Regions from separate parts of the Streptomyces sp. NPDC060209 genome, predicted to be linked through region 1. Evidence: riboswitches for the same ligand, from Rfam matches in the RefSeq annotation. Region 1 holds a riboswitch; the other holds the start of a gene.

Region 1 (6,212 bases):
CCTTGCGGACCTGCCTGCTCCCGGACCCGCCTTCGGGCCGCTGCGGAGCCGTCGGCGCCCGTACTGCTCACCGTTCCCGCCGTTCTCACCATGCAAGATTTCCCGGTGGAGTCAGTGGGCACTCTTGACGAGGCCCGCAAGCGGTTCGACACTCCAGGGGAGAATGTGAGCGAACGGGCAGGAGACCATGGGGCGTTCAGAGCGGGACACGATCTGCGCGCTCCAGCTGCCGTTGCTGACCTCCCGTCGCCACATTGATCTGCTGCGCGTCTGCAGCGCGGCGAGTCCTCTCGGCTGAGGCGGAAGCGGCGACATCGGCAGCGGCTTAGCCCGCGCCTGCGCACCCCATCCGACTCCCCATCCTTCTGCGCATCGTCGCGCGCCGTTGCCGCCGCGCTGCACGCCGCCGCATGTCTGCGTGCCCGAATCCGAACACCGGATCTGCCCACACAACCCGCGTACCGCGACCTGGACCAGGGAGACGCATGCTCGGAGCACCCTCGACAACCACCCCCTCCTTCCGTGGAAGGATCGGCGGTGACACACGCAGCGGCTACTACGCCGCACCGCACCGCTATCGGCTCCACCTCTCACTGTCCTGTCCGTCCTGTTTGCAGATCGCCGTCACCCACAGCCTGCTCCGCCTCGACGACATCCTCCCGGTGACGCTGCTGCCGTCGGTGCCCGACGGCCCCGATGGCAGCCACGCCACGCTGCGCCCGCTGTACGAGGCCAGTTCGCACCAGCACCCCGGCCCGGCTGCGGCGCCTGTGCTCAGCGATGGCTGGACGGGGCGGATCGTCAGCACGCACACCCCCGACATCCTCCACGACCTCGCTCGGTACTTCCGCGGTTGTGGCCCCACACTCCAGCCGTTCGGCACCGAGGAGAAGATCGGGACCATCGGACACCTCTGTGAGCAGGACATCAACGAAGCCGCGCAGCGCGCCGGGCAGCCCGGCACCGACGGCACGGCACGTGACACCGCTCTCTCCACCCTGATCAGCGCGCTGGACTCGCTCGAGCAGCTGCTCGCGTTCCAGGAGTACGTACTGGGCAGCGAACTGACCACGGCCGATGTGCAGGTGTGGGTGACATTGCTGCAACTGGACACCGTGCACCGGCGCCACCTTGACGCCGATGCGGTGCACCGCATCGCCGGCCACCCGCGGCTGTGGGCCTACGCACGGCGCCTGGCATCGCTCCCCGCCTTCGGCTCCCACCTCGACCTGGACGGCATCGACCGTAGGCACGACGCACACTGCCAGGGCCTGGAATCCGCGGGTGCGGCCGTGCAGATCGTGGACTGGGCGGCGGCATACGCACCGAAAGAGGCCCCGGCAGCCGGGGAGCAGCCCGGCTGAGCGGAGGCCCGAGCTGCAACAGTGCTGAGGGGCTTTCCCTCCGTCGCATCTACGGTTGGTGCAAGGCGGCCGCCGGCCCGGCCCCACTCGGGACGGCTGGACGGAACAGACGGCGTTGCAGTGTTGTTGTGCGTCGTGGATGTGAGCATGACCATGATCTTCGGACATTGCGCAGGGCAGGTGCCACGCGTAGCCTCCGGGGAAGGTTATGAGTGTCAGCGTCAAGCCCTGGCTTGCTGACCGGCAACCCTCCTGCGCGGCGGGGTGCTCCAGGTGATGACCAGGCGGAGCCCGGCCGGGTTCCGCAAGCGCGATGCGGGCGAGACCCTCGGGTCCGCCGAGACGGAGGGCGGAAGTGACTGTCATGCCACCCGTGCCCCGCCTGCCTGTCAGGGTTCTTGCCCCGCGACGGCGTCTCCACCTGTACTCCCGGGCCCACATCGACCTGCAGCGTGTCGCCGGCGCGCTCTGTTGTTCCTGACCCGTTCTCCTGCCGCCGAACCTTCCCGACGAAGGCCGGCGATCACGTACGGTCAATCAGGAAGGCGCCCTTTCGTGTCCTCATCTTCTTCCCCGTCCTCCGCGCTTCACCTCGCCGTCGCTCTCGACGGCGCGGGCTGGCACCCGGCCGCATGGCGCGAGCCGGGAGCCCGGCCCCGGGACCTGTTCTCCGCGAGGTACTGGTCCGACATCATCACGGAGGCCGAGCAGGGTCTGCTCGACTTCGTGACGATCGAGGACGGGCTCGGGCTCCAGTCCTCGCACTTCACGGAGCCCGACGGGCGTACCGATCAGGTGCATGGGCGACTGGACGCGGTACTCATCGCCGCGCGCGTCGCCCCGCTGACCCGGCACATCGGGATCGTACCGACCGTGGTCGCCACCCACACGGAGCCGTTCCACATCTCCAAGGCCATCGCCACCCTGGACTATGTCAGTTCCGGTCGGGCGGGCCTGCGGGTTCAGGTGTCGGGGCGGCAGAACGAGGCGGCGCACTTCGGCCGCCGTACGATCCCGCACATCCGCTTCGGAGAGGCATACCCACCGGAGATCCAGGAAGTGATCACCGGACTCTTCGACGAGACCGCCGACTACGTCGAGGTGGTGCGCCGCCTGTGGGACAGCTGGGAGGACGACGCGGAGATCCGGGACGTCGCCACCGGCCGCTTCATCGACCGCGACAAGCTGCACTACATCGACTTCGAGGGCCGCCACTTCAGCGTCAAGGGCCCCTCCATCACGCCCCGGCCACCGCAGGGGCAGCCGGTCGTCAGCGCACTGGGGCACGCGACCGTTCCGTACCGGCTGATCGCACGCTCGGCAGACATCGGGTACGTCACCCCGCACGACAGCGACCAGGCCCGTGCCATCGTCGACGAGATCCGCACCGAGCAGGCCGCGGCGGGGCGTGCGGGGGAGCCCCTGCACGTCTTCGGCGACCTGGTGGTGTTCCTCGACGACGAACCCGCAGCGGCGGCGGCCCGCCGGGACCGGCTGGACGGCCTCGCGGGCCATGCGTACACCAGCGACGCGAAGGTCTTCACCGGCACGCCCACGCAGCTGGCGGACCTGCTTCTGGAGTGGCAGCAGGCCGGACTGTCCGGCTTCCGGCTGCGTCCCGCCGTGATCGGCCACGACCTCGAGGCGATCACCCGCGGCCTGGTGCCCGAACTGCAGCGCCGCGACGCCTTCCGGCGGGCCTATGAGGCCGACACCCTGCGCGGGCTGCTCGGACTCTCCCGCCCCGCCAACCGCTACGCCACCGTCTGAGCCGGAGGGACCACCGATCATGAGCACCAGCAAGGGCACCGGCAAGCCGCTCAAGCAGATACATCTCGCGGCCCACTTCCCCGGCGTCAACAACACCACCGTGTGGAGTGACCCCGAGGCGGGCAGCCACGTCGAGTTCAGCTCGTTCGCGCACTTGGCTCGTACCGCGGAACGCGCCAAGTTTGACTTCCTGTTCCTCGCCGAGGGGCTGCGACTGCGCGAACAGGGCGGCAAAATATACGACTTGGACGTAGTGGGGCGCCCCGACACCTTCACCGTGCTGTCCGCACTCGCCGCCGTCACCGAACACCTCGGCCTGACCGGCACCATCAACTCCACCTTCAACGAGCCCTACGAAGTGGCCCGCCAGTTCGCCAGCCTTGACCACCTCTCGGGCGGGCGCGCAGCGTGGAACGTCGTCACCTCGTGGGATGCCTTCACCGGCGAGAACTTCCGCCGCGGCGGGTTCCTCCCGCAGGAGGAGCGGTACTCCAGGGCCGAGGAGTTCCTGGCCACTGCGAACGAACTCTTCGACTCCTGGCACGGTGACGAGATCGTCGCCGACCAGGACACCGGCACCTTCCTCCGGGACGCGCAAGCCGGAGCCTTCGTGCACAAGGGGCAACACTTCGACATCGAAGGGCAGTTCAACGTCCCGCGCAGCCCGCAGGGCCGTCCAGTGATCTTCCAGGCCGGCGACTCCGACGAAGGACGCGAGTTCGCGGCCTCCAGCGCCGACGCGATCTTCAGCCGGTACAGCACCCTCAAGGAGGGCCAGGCGTTCTACTCCGACGTCAAGGGCCGCCTCAGCCGCCACGGCCGCGCCCACGACCAGCTGCTGATCCTGCCCGCCGCGACCTTCGTCGTCGGCGACACGGACGCCGAGGCGCAGGAGGTGGCCCGCGAGGTACGTCGCCAGCAGGTCAGCGGCGCCACAGCGATCAAGCACCTGGAGTTCGTCTGGAACCGCGACCTGTCCGCGTACGACCCGGACGGCCCGCTTCCCGACATCGACCCGGATCTCGGCGAGCACACGATCGCCCGCGGCCGCGCCCAGGTACGGATGTACCGCGACCCACTGGCCATCGCCCGGGAATGGCGGGAGCGCGCGGCCGCGAACAACTGGTCGATCCGAGACCTGGTCATCGAGACAGGCAGCCGCCAGGCCTTCGTCGGCTCTCCGGCCACCGTCGCCGAGACCATCAATTCCTTCGTCCAAGCCGACGCCGCCGACGGCTTCATCCTCGCCCCGCACATCACCCCCGGCGGACTGGACGTGTTCGCCGACACCGTGGTCCCGCTGCTACAGGAGCGAGGCGTGTTCCGTACGGAGTACGAGGGCACGACCCTGCGCGACCATCTCGGCCTGGCCCACCCCGACGCCGACGCGCCGGGTCAGCGGGCAGCCTCATGAAGTTCCTGGCCATCACCCTCATCACCCACGCCCCCGATCCGGTGACCGGCGTGCAGAAGCCGACCAACGAGCGATTCCGCGAGGTCATCGACAACGCGCTGCTCGCAGAGGAGTTGGGGTTCGACGGCTTCGGCGTGGGGGAGCGGCACGAGCGGCCGTTCATCTCCTCCTCACCGCCGGTCGTCCTCAGCCATATCGCCGCGCTCACCTCCCGGATCCGGCTGTTCACCGCTGTCACCACCCTCAGCCTGCTGGACCCGGTGCGTGCCTACGAGGACTACGCGACCCTGGACCATCTGTCCGGCGGGCGGCTGGAGTTGATCATAGGCAAGGGCAACGGAGCAGCCCAGCGTGAGCTGTTCCACGTCACGCCCGAGGACCAGTGGGACCGCAACGCCGAGAGTTATGAGGTGTTCCGCCGGATCTGGCGGCAGAACAAGGTGACTGCCGCGACGCGTTTCCGCCCCGAGCTGAAGGACGCGGAGGTGTGGCCGAGGCCGCTCCAACAACCCGTCCGAGTCTGGCACGGCAGCGCCACGAGTAAGGAGTCGGTCGACCTGGCCGCCCGGTACGGCGACCCGCTCTTCTCCGCGAACGTCACCAACACCATCGAGCCGTACGCGGAGTTGATCCGCTACTACCGCGAGCGCTGGGAGTACTACGGACACGACCCGGCGCGCATCGCTGTCGGCGCGGGGACAGCGGGCTACTACGCTGCCCGCACCTCACAGGAGGCGATCGCAGCGTACCGCCCGGTGTTCGAGGGATATCTCGCCTTCCAGAAGCGGCTGGGCATCGAGCCGGTGTTCCCGACTCTGGTGGACTTCGTCGAGCGGAGTTCGGCGCTGATCGGCAGTCCCCAGCAAGTGATCGAGAAGGTGCACCGTTACCACGAGCAGTTCGGGCACACCGTCCTGCACCTGCACGCGGACGCGGGTGGTCTCACCGACGCCCAGCACCGCGACTCGCTCGAACTCTTCCAGTCCGACATCGCCCCCGTGCTGCGGCGGGACGTCCCCGACCCGCCGTTCGCCTGGGAGCCGGTGCTCGCCGAGCACGAGTAAGGCCCTGCCGACGCCACGGCCGAGGGCGCGGCCGGTTCCATACCTGCGTCCGTTGCCCTTGCCGCCGAACACTGAGGAGAAACCAGGCCGTGTCCCGCATCCCCCTCGGGGTCCTCGATCTCGTCCCGATCTCGTCCGGCTCCACCGCTGCTGAGACGCTTCGCAACACCATCGACCTGGCCAGGCAGGCCGAGCGATTCGGCTACGCCCGCTACTGGTTCGCCGAACACCACCTCAACCCCGGTGTGGCCGGCACTTCTCCGGCCGTGATGCTGGCCCTGACCGCCTCCGCGACCTCGACGATCAGGCTCGGCTCCGGGGCTGTACAGCTCGGCCATCGCACCGCCCTGTCCACCGTGGAGGAGTTCGGCCTGATCGACGCCCTGCACCCTGGGCGGCTCGACCTGGGCCTCGGCCGCTCAGGCGGACGTCCCGCCAGGCGCTCCGGGGAGTCCTCGCCGATCTCGATTCCCGTCGTCGACGGACGAGCACCCAACGGGCTGAGAATCCCACCGAAGTTCTCCTTCGAGCGCCTGCTCGGCTCACCCAGGATCGCACTCCAGCAGCAGCTGCTGCATCAAACGGGTGCCCAGCCACAGG
Region 2 (6,212 bases), on a different contig from region 1:
CGAGGGCGTCCTCGCCCAGCTCCTCGTACGCCCCCGCCTCGCGGGACAGCACCAGCGCGCAGCCGTGGTCCGAGACGACCGGGACCTCCTTGGCGACCAGGTTCATGCCGTCGCGGATCGGGTTGACCAGGGCCACGTCCGCCAGCCGGTACGCCGCCAGGGAGCGGGCGAAGTCGTCGTCGACGTGGAGCAGGACCGGGGTCCAGCCCTCCGTGCCGTACTCCGCGTTGATGCCGTCGGCGACCCGCTGGACCTCCGCCGTGTAGTCGCGGTAGACCGAGAGGTCCTGCCGCGAGGGGTAGGCGAAGGCGATGTGCACCACGCGCTCGCGCCATTCGGGGTGCTCCTCCAGCAGGGCCCGGTAGGCGTGCAGCCCGCGGACGATGTTCTTGGAGAGCTCCGTGCGGTCGACCCGCACGATCGTCCGCCGGTCGGCGCCCACCTGCTCCCGCAGGATCTCCATGCGCTCGTCCACGTCCGCCTCCCGCGAGCGGCGGCGCAGGAAGTCCGCGTCGGCGCCCAGCCCGTGCACCCCGATCCGGGTGTGGCCGGTGCCGCCGAGGATCTCCGTGCAGCAGCCGATGAAGGCGTCCGCCCAGCGGCGCGTCAGGAACGCGGCGCGGTCGGCGCCCAGGATGCCCTTGAGCAGCTGCTCGCCGATGTCGTCGGGCAGCAGCCGGAAGTAGTCGACGGGTGCCCAGGGGGTGTGCGAGAAGTGCCCGATCCGCAGGTCGGGACGCAGTTCGCGCAGTATGCCGGGGACCAGCGAGAGGTGGTAGTCCTGCACCAGGACTGCGGCGCCCTCGCCCGCCTCCTCGGCCAGGGCCTGGGCGAAGGCCCGGTTGTACGCCTCGTAGGAGGCCCACTGCCGGCGGAACTCCGCGTCGAAGACGGGCTCCAGCGGCGTCTGGTAGATCATGTGGTGGACGAACCAGAGCACCGAATTGGCGATGCCGTTGTAGGCGTCGGCATGGACCCCGGCGTCGATGTCGAGCATCCGGACGCCGGGCTCGGACACACCGCGCCGGACCGCCTCGCGGTCGCCGTCGCTGAGGGCGGCGCACACCCACAGCTTGTCGTCGACGGCACTGAGGCCGGAGACGAGCCCGCCGCCGCCCCGTTTCGAGTCGAGGGTGCCGTCGTCCCGCTGTGTGTACGACACCGGGCCGCGGTTGGACGCGACGAGTACCTGGGCAGCGTGCGCGGAGACCATGTACCCGAACCTAGCCCGTTCGGGAAGCCGCCAAACGTGAAGTGAGTGCGAAGCCTGGCGTGAAGAATCGTTACGCCGCGTTGCGGGCGGCGTACTCCGCGACGTCCCGCATCGGCGGCCGTTCCTCGGTGTCCACCGCATGGGTGTGCGGGACGAACCCGTCCGGCCCCCGCTCGAACTGGGTGATCTCGGGCCGTACGAGTGGCCCGCGGGAGAGCCGCAGCTGCGCCGTGCGGTAGATCGTGGCCGCCATCCGCCCGAGGGCCTGGCCGTCCTGGTGGCGGTGTTTGCGCACCCCGACGTCCACCTGTGCCAGCGCGTCCAGGCCGACCGTGTGCAGCGCGTCGACGAGCAGGCCCAGTTCCACTCCGTAACCGACCGGGAAGGGGAGCTGTTCCAGCAGGGAGCGTCGCACCGCGTATTCGCCGCCCAGCGGCTGGACGAAGCCGGCCAGCCGGGGCCAGTGCAGATTGAGCAGCGGGCGGGCCACCAGTTCGGTCACCCGGCCGCCCTGTCCTGCGGTGTCGCCCAGCGGCCGGTCGTACATGGCCTTGACGAACTGCACCTGCGGGTCGGTCAGCAGCGGGCCGACGATCCCGGACACGAAGTCCGCGGAGAAGTCCTTCAGGTCGGCGTCGACGAAGCACACGATCTCCCCGCTGGTCACCAGCAGTGACCGCCAGAGGACCTCGCCCTTGCCGGGGAGGGCGGGTATCCGGGGGAGCACGGAGTCGCGGTGGACGACCCGGGCGCCGGCCCGTCGCGCGACCTCGGCCGTGGCGTCGGTGGAGCCGGAGTCGATCACCACCAGTTCGTCGACGAGCCGGACCTTCTCCATCAGCTCGCGCCGGATCTCCGCCACGATCTCGCCGACCGTCGCCTCCTCGTTCAGCGCGGGCAGCACGACGCTCACGCGCGAGCGGTGCGGATCCCTCGCCCGAGCGGCCGTGAGGCGGTCGAGCGGGCGGTCGGCAGCAGACCAGGAACGCCTGGTCAGCCAGCGTTCCACCTCTTCCAGCACGGTCGATACTCCCTGTATGTGATCCATCTCGCGGTTCGGACGACTATCTCAACCGTCCGGTGCTTCGGTTACAGTCTTGAACAACGCGGATGACCCTCGCATGTCGGGGTCGGTCCGCGAATAAACGCCCGGATCCATGGTCCGGTGCCATAGCGCTCATCCAGAGGGACTGAGGGAACGGCCCGTTGAAGTCCCGGCAACCCTCCTGCCGACCGCGAGGTCACGGTGGGGAAGGTGCCAATTCCGTCTTGTGGCGAAATACGTCGCAAGGAAGATGAGGAGAAAGGGCCTCCGCCATCATGGCCGTGCAGACAGTTGCAGAGAACACCAATTCTTCCGCCGTGGACCTCGGTCCCGCCGCAGCGCTTTCCTGCCGCGAATGCGGCGAGCGTTTCGAGCTCGGTCCCATTTTCGCCTGCGCGTCCTGTTTCGGGCCGCTCGAAGTGGCGTACGACCTGCCGAGCGGCTCCCCCGAAGAGCTGAAGAAGCGCATCGCCGAGGGCCCGAACAACATCTGGCGCTACGCGCCGCTGCTGCCCGTCCCCTCCGATGTCGCGGACAAGCCCAACATCAACCCCGGCTTCACGAAGCTGGTCAAGGCCGACAACCTCGCCCGCGAGCTGGGCGTGACCGGCGGCCTGTACGTCAAGGACGACTCCGGCAATCCGACGCACTCCTTCAAGGACCGTGTCGTCGCCATCGCCGTCGAGGCCGCCCGCGCCTTCGGATTCACCACGCTCTCCTGCTCCTCCACCGGCAACCTCGCCGGTGCGGTGGGTGCCGCCGCGGCCCGCGCCGGCTTCCGCTCCTGCGTGTTCATCCCGCACGACCTGGAGCAGGGCAAGGTCGTCATGGCCGCGGTGTACGGCGGCGAGCTGGTCGGCATCGAGGGCAATTACGACGACGTCAACCGCTTCTGCTCGGAGCTCATCGGAGACCCGCTCGGCGAGGGCTGGGGCTTCGTCAACGTCAACCTCCGGCCGTACTACGGCGAGGGTTCCAAGACCCTGGCGTACGAGATCTGCGAGCAGCTCGGCTGGGAGCTGCCCGACCAGCTCGTCATCCCCATCGCGTCCGGCTCGCAGCTCACGAAGATCGACAAGGGCCTGCAGGAGCTGATCAAGCTCGGCCTCGTCGAGGACAAGCCGTACAAGATCTTCGGTGCCCAGGCCGAGGGCTGCTCCCCGGTCTCCACCGCCTTCAAGGCCGGCCACGACGTCGTGCGCCCGCAGAAGCCGAACACCATCGCCAAGTCCCTGGCGATCGGCAACCCGGCCGACGGCCCGTACGTCCTGGACATCGCCCGCCGCACCGGCGGCGCCGTCGAGGACGTCAACGACCAGCAGGTCGTCGACGCGATCAAGCTGCTGGCCCGCACCGAGGGCATCTTCGCGGAGACCGCGGGCGGGGTGACGGTCGGTGTGACGAAGAAGCTGATCGACGCCGGTCTGCTCGACCCGTCCCTGACCACCGTCGTCCTGAACACCGGCGACGGGCTGAAGACGCTCGACGCGGTCGCCCCCACGACCGGCCTGTCGGCGACGATCCGGCCCAGCCTGGACGCGTTCCGCGACGCGGGCCTCGCCGCCGCCAACTGACCACCCGAGACCGAAGGAAGGCACCCACATGAGCGTCAAGGTCCGTATCCCCACCATCCTCCGCACCTACACGGGCGGTCAGGCCGAGGTCCCGGCCGAGGGCGCGACCCTCTCCGAGGTCATCGCGTCCCTGGAGCAGAACCACCCGGGCATCGGCGCCCGCGTCCTGGACGACCAGGGCAAGCTGCGCCGCTTCGTCAACGTGTACGTGAACGACGACGACGTGCGCTTCGAGGGCGGTCTGGACGCGGTCACCCCGGACGGCGCCGGCGTCTCGATCATCCCGGCCGTCGCCGGAGGCTGATCCCCGGACGGTTACGGGCCCTTATCGCTGCCCGACCGCACAGCGTGAACACAATGGCCCCCTCCGCGAGAGAAGCGGAGGGGGTCATTCTGCATGGTTGAGCACGGTACAGTTGGGGAAGTCCCCGCAGCTGCCCGCGCCGCCCGCATATGAGAATGCGCCCGGCCGCGACAAGAAGCAGCCAAAGTAAGTGAACTCCTTGTGGCATAAGTGGCCTTTGTCAGGCCCGACTTGCCCTGGAATCTTATGAATTCCCCCAATGCGTGCGGTCACGTGTGCCCAGAATTCTCGTCCGATTGACCTGTTGCAGAGGGCAGTTGGGCAGATACATTCGGCCGCGGTCGACGCGTTCCGGCGCACGCCACCCTCTCCTGTCGGAGGGTGAGTTCTGACCCGGGCCCGCGAAGTGCGGTCTCGTGCAAGGGCCAGTAATAGGGGAGTTAGGCATGGCTCAGGGCACCGTCAAGTGGTTCAACGCGGAGAAGGGGTACGGCTTCATCGCGGTCGACGGTGGTGCGGATGTTTTCGTCCACTACAGCGCGATCCAGATGGACGGGTACCGCACCCTCGAAGAGGGTCAGCGAGTTGAATTCGAGATCTCGCAGGGCCAGAAGGGGCCGCAGGCGGACATGGTCAAGCTCGCCGTCGGCTGAGCTCGGCGCGGTCGGCCAACGACACTACTCACACACGCGGGGCCCGTACCTCCCACCGGGGGAACGGGCCTCACGTGCGTCTCCGGTTCCCCCGTCGCCGCCTGCGGCGAAGCCCCGCGGTTGTCCACATCCCGAAGAGGACGCTTGCACTCGCAGGGGTCGAGTGCTAATCATTGGCGTTAGCACTCTCCAGGTGAGAGTGACAGAAACTTGGACCGGGCCGGTGAGGCCCGCAGGCCCAGTGGGGCAAGGAACCACTGAGCACGCTGGCCGTCCGTCGCGGGCGCCTCTCGGTCCGGAGAAATCCACCCCTGTCCGGGAGGACCACTTCACATGGCCAAGATCATCGCGTTCGACGAGGAGGCACGGCGCGGTCTCGAGCGCGGGATGAACCAGCTCGCCGACGCCGTCAAGGTCACCCTCGGCCCCAAGGGCCGTAACGTCGTCCTCGAGAAGAAGTGGGGCGCGCCCACGATCACCAACGATGGTGTTTCCATCGCCAAGGAGATCGAGCTCGAGGACCCGTACGAGAAGATCGGTGCGGAGCTGGTCAAGGAGGTCGCCAAGAAGACGGACGACGTCGCCGGCGACGGTACGACCACCGCAACCGTTCTCGCCCAGGCGCTCGTCCGCGAGGGCCTGCGCAACGTCGCCGCGGGTGCCAACCCGATGGCTCTGAAGCGTGGCATCGAGAAGGCCGTCGAGGCCGTCTCCGCCGCTCTGCTGGAGCAGGCGAAGGACGTGGAGACCAAGGAGCAGATCGCTTCGACGGCCTCCATCTCCGCTGCTGACACCGAGATCGGCGCCAAGATCGCCGAGGCGATGGACAAGGTCGGCAAGGAAGGCGTCATCACCGTCGAGGAGTCCCAGACCTTCGGTCTGGAGCTCGAGCTCACCGAGGGTATGCGCTTCGACAAGGGCTACATCTCGGCGTACTTCGCCACCGACATGGAGCGTATGGAGTCGTCCTTCGACGACCCGTACATCCTGATCGTCAACTCCAAGATCAGCAACGTGAAGGACCTCCTTCCGCTGCTCGAGAAGGTCATGCAGTCGGGCAAGCCCCTGCTGATCATCGCGGAGGACGTCGAGGGCGAGGCTCTGTCGACGCTGGTCGTCAACAAGATCCGTGGCACCTTCAAGTCCGTCGCCGTCAAGGCTCCGGGCTTCGGTGACCGCCGCAAGGCCATGCTCGGCGACATCGCCATCCTCACCGGTGGCACCGTCATCTCCGAGGAGGTCGGTCTCAAGCTGGAGAACGCCGGCGTCGACCTGCTCGGCACCGCGCGCAAGGTCGTCATCACCAAGGACGAGACGACGATCGTCGACGGTGGCGGTGACAGCGACCAGGTCCAGGGTCGTGTCAAGCAGATCCGTGCCGAGATCGAGAACTCCGACTCGGACTACGACCGCGAGAAGCTCC

Evidence for each region. A riboswitch is a leader RNA that binds a small molecule or an ion and turns the genes downstream of it on or off. The one in region 1 is predicted to bind S-adenosylmethionine.
Region 2: linked by a shared signal. The riboswitch ahead of thrC (threonine synthase) and the one ahead of ACFWFI_RS04905 (putative leader peptide) in region 1 are both predicted to bind S-adenosylmethionine.

The regions. Positions count from the first base shown of each region.
Region 1 covers NZ_JBHWZS010000014.1:631-6,842, forward strand. Annotated here, with positions in the region: gene ACFWFI_RS04895 (putative leader peptide) at 188-298, shown strand; gene ACFWFI_RS04900 (glutathione S-transferase C-terminal domain-containing protein) at 486-1,364, shown strand; SAM riboswitch class IV at 1,569-1,681, shown strand; gene ACFWFI_RS04905 (putative leader peptide) at 1,729-1,845, shown strand; gene ACFWFI_RS04910 (LLM class flavin-dependent oxidoreductase) at 1,920-3,134, shown strand; gene ACFWFI_RS04915 (NtaA/DmoA family FMN-dependent monooxygenase) at 3,154-4,548, shown strand; gene ACFWFI_RS04920 (LLM class flavin-dependent oxidoreductase) at 4,545-5,612, shown strand; gene ACFWFI_RS04925 (LLM class flavin-dependent oxidoreductase) at 5,702-6,212, shown strand, end outside.
Region 2 covers NZ_JBHWZS010000320.1:3,080-9,291, forward strand. Annotated here, with positions in the region: gene ACFWFI_RS36530 (alpha,alpha-trehalose-phosphate synthase (UDP-forming)) at 1-1,213, opposite strand, end outside; gene ACFWFI_RS36535 (glucosyl-3-phosphoglycerate synthase) at 1,284-2,234, opposite strand; SAM riboswitch class I at 2,388-2,515, shown strand; gene thrC (threonine synthase) at 2,534-3,832, shown strand; gene ACFWFI_RS36545 (MoaD/ThiS family protein) at 3,861-4,136, shown strand; gene ACFWFI_RS36550 (cold-shock protein) at 4,583-4,789, shown strand; gene groL (chaperonin GroEL) at 5,123-6,212, shown strand, end outside.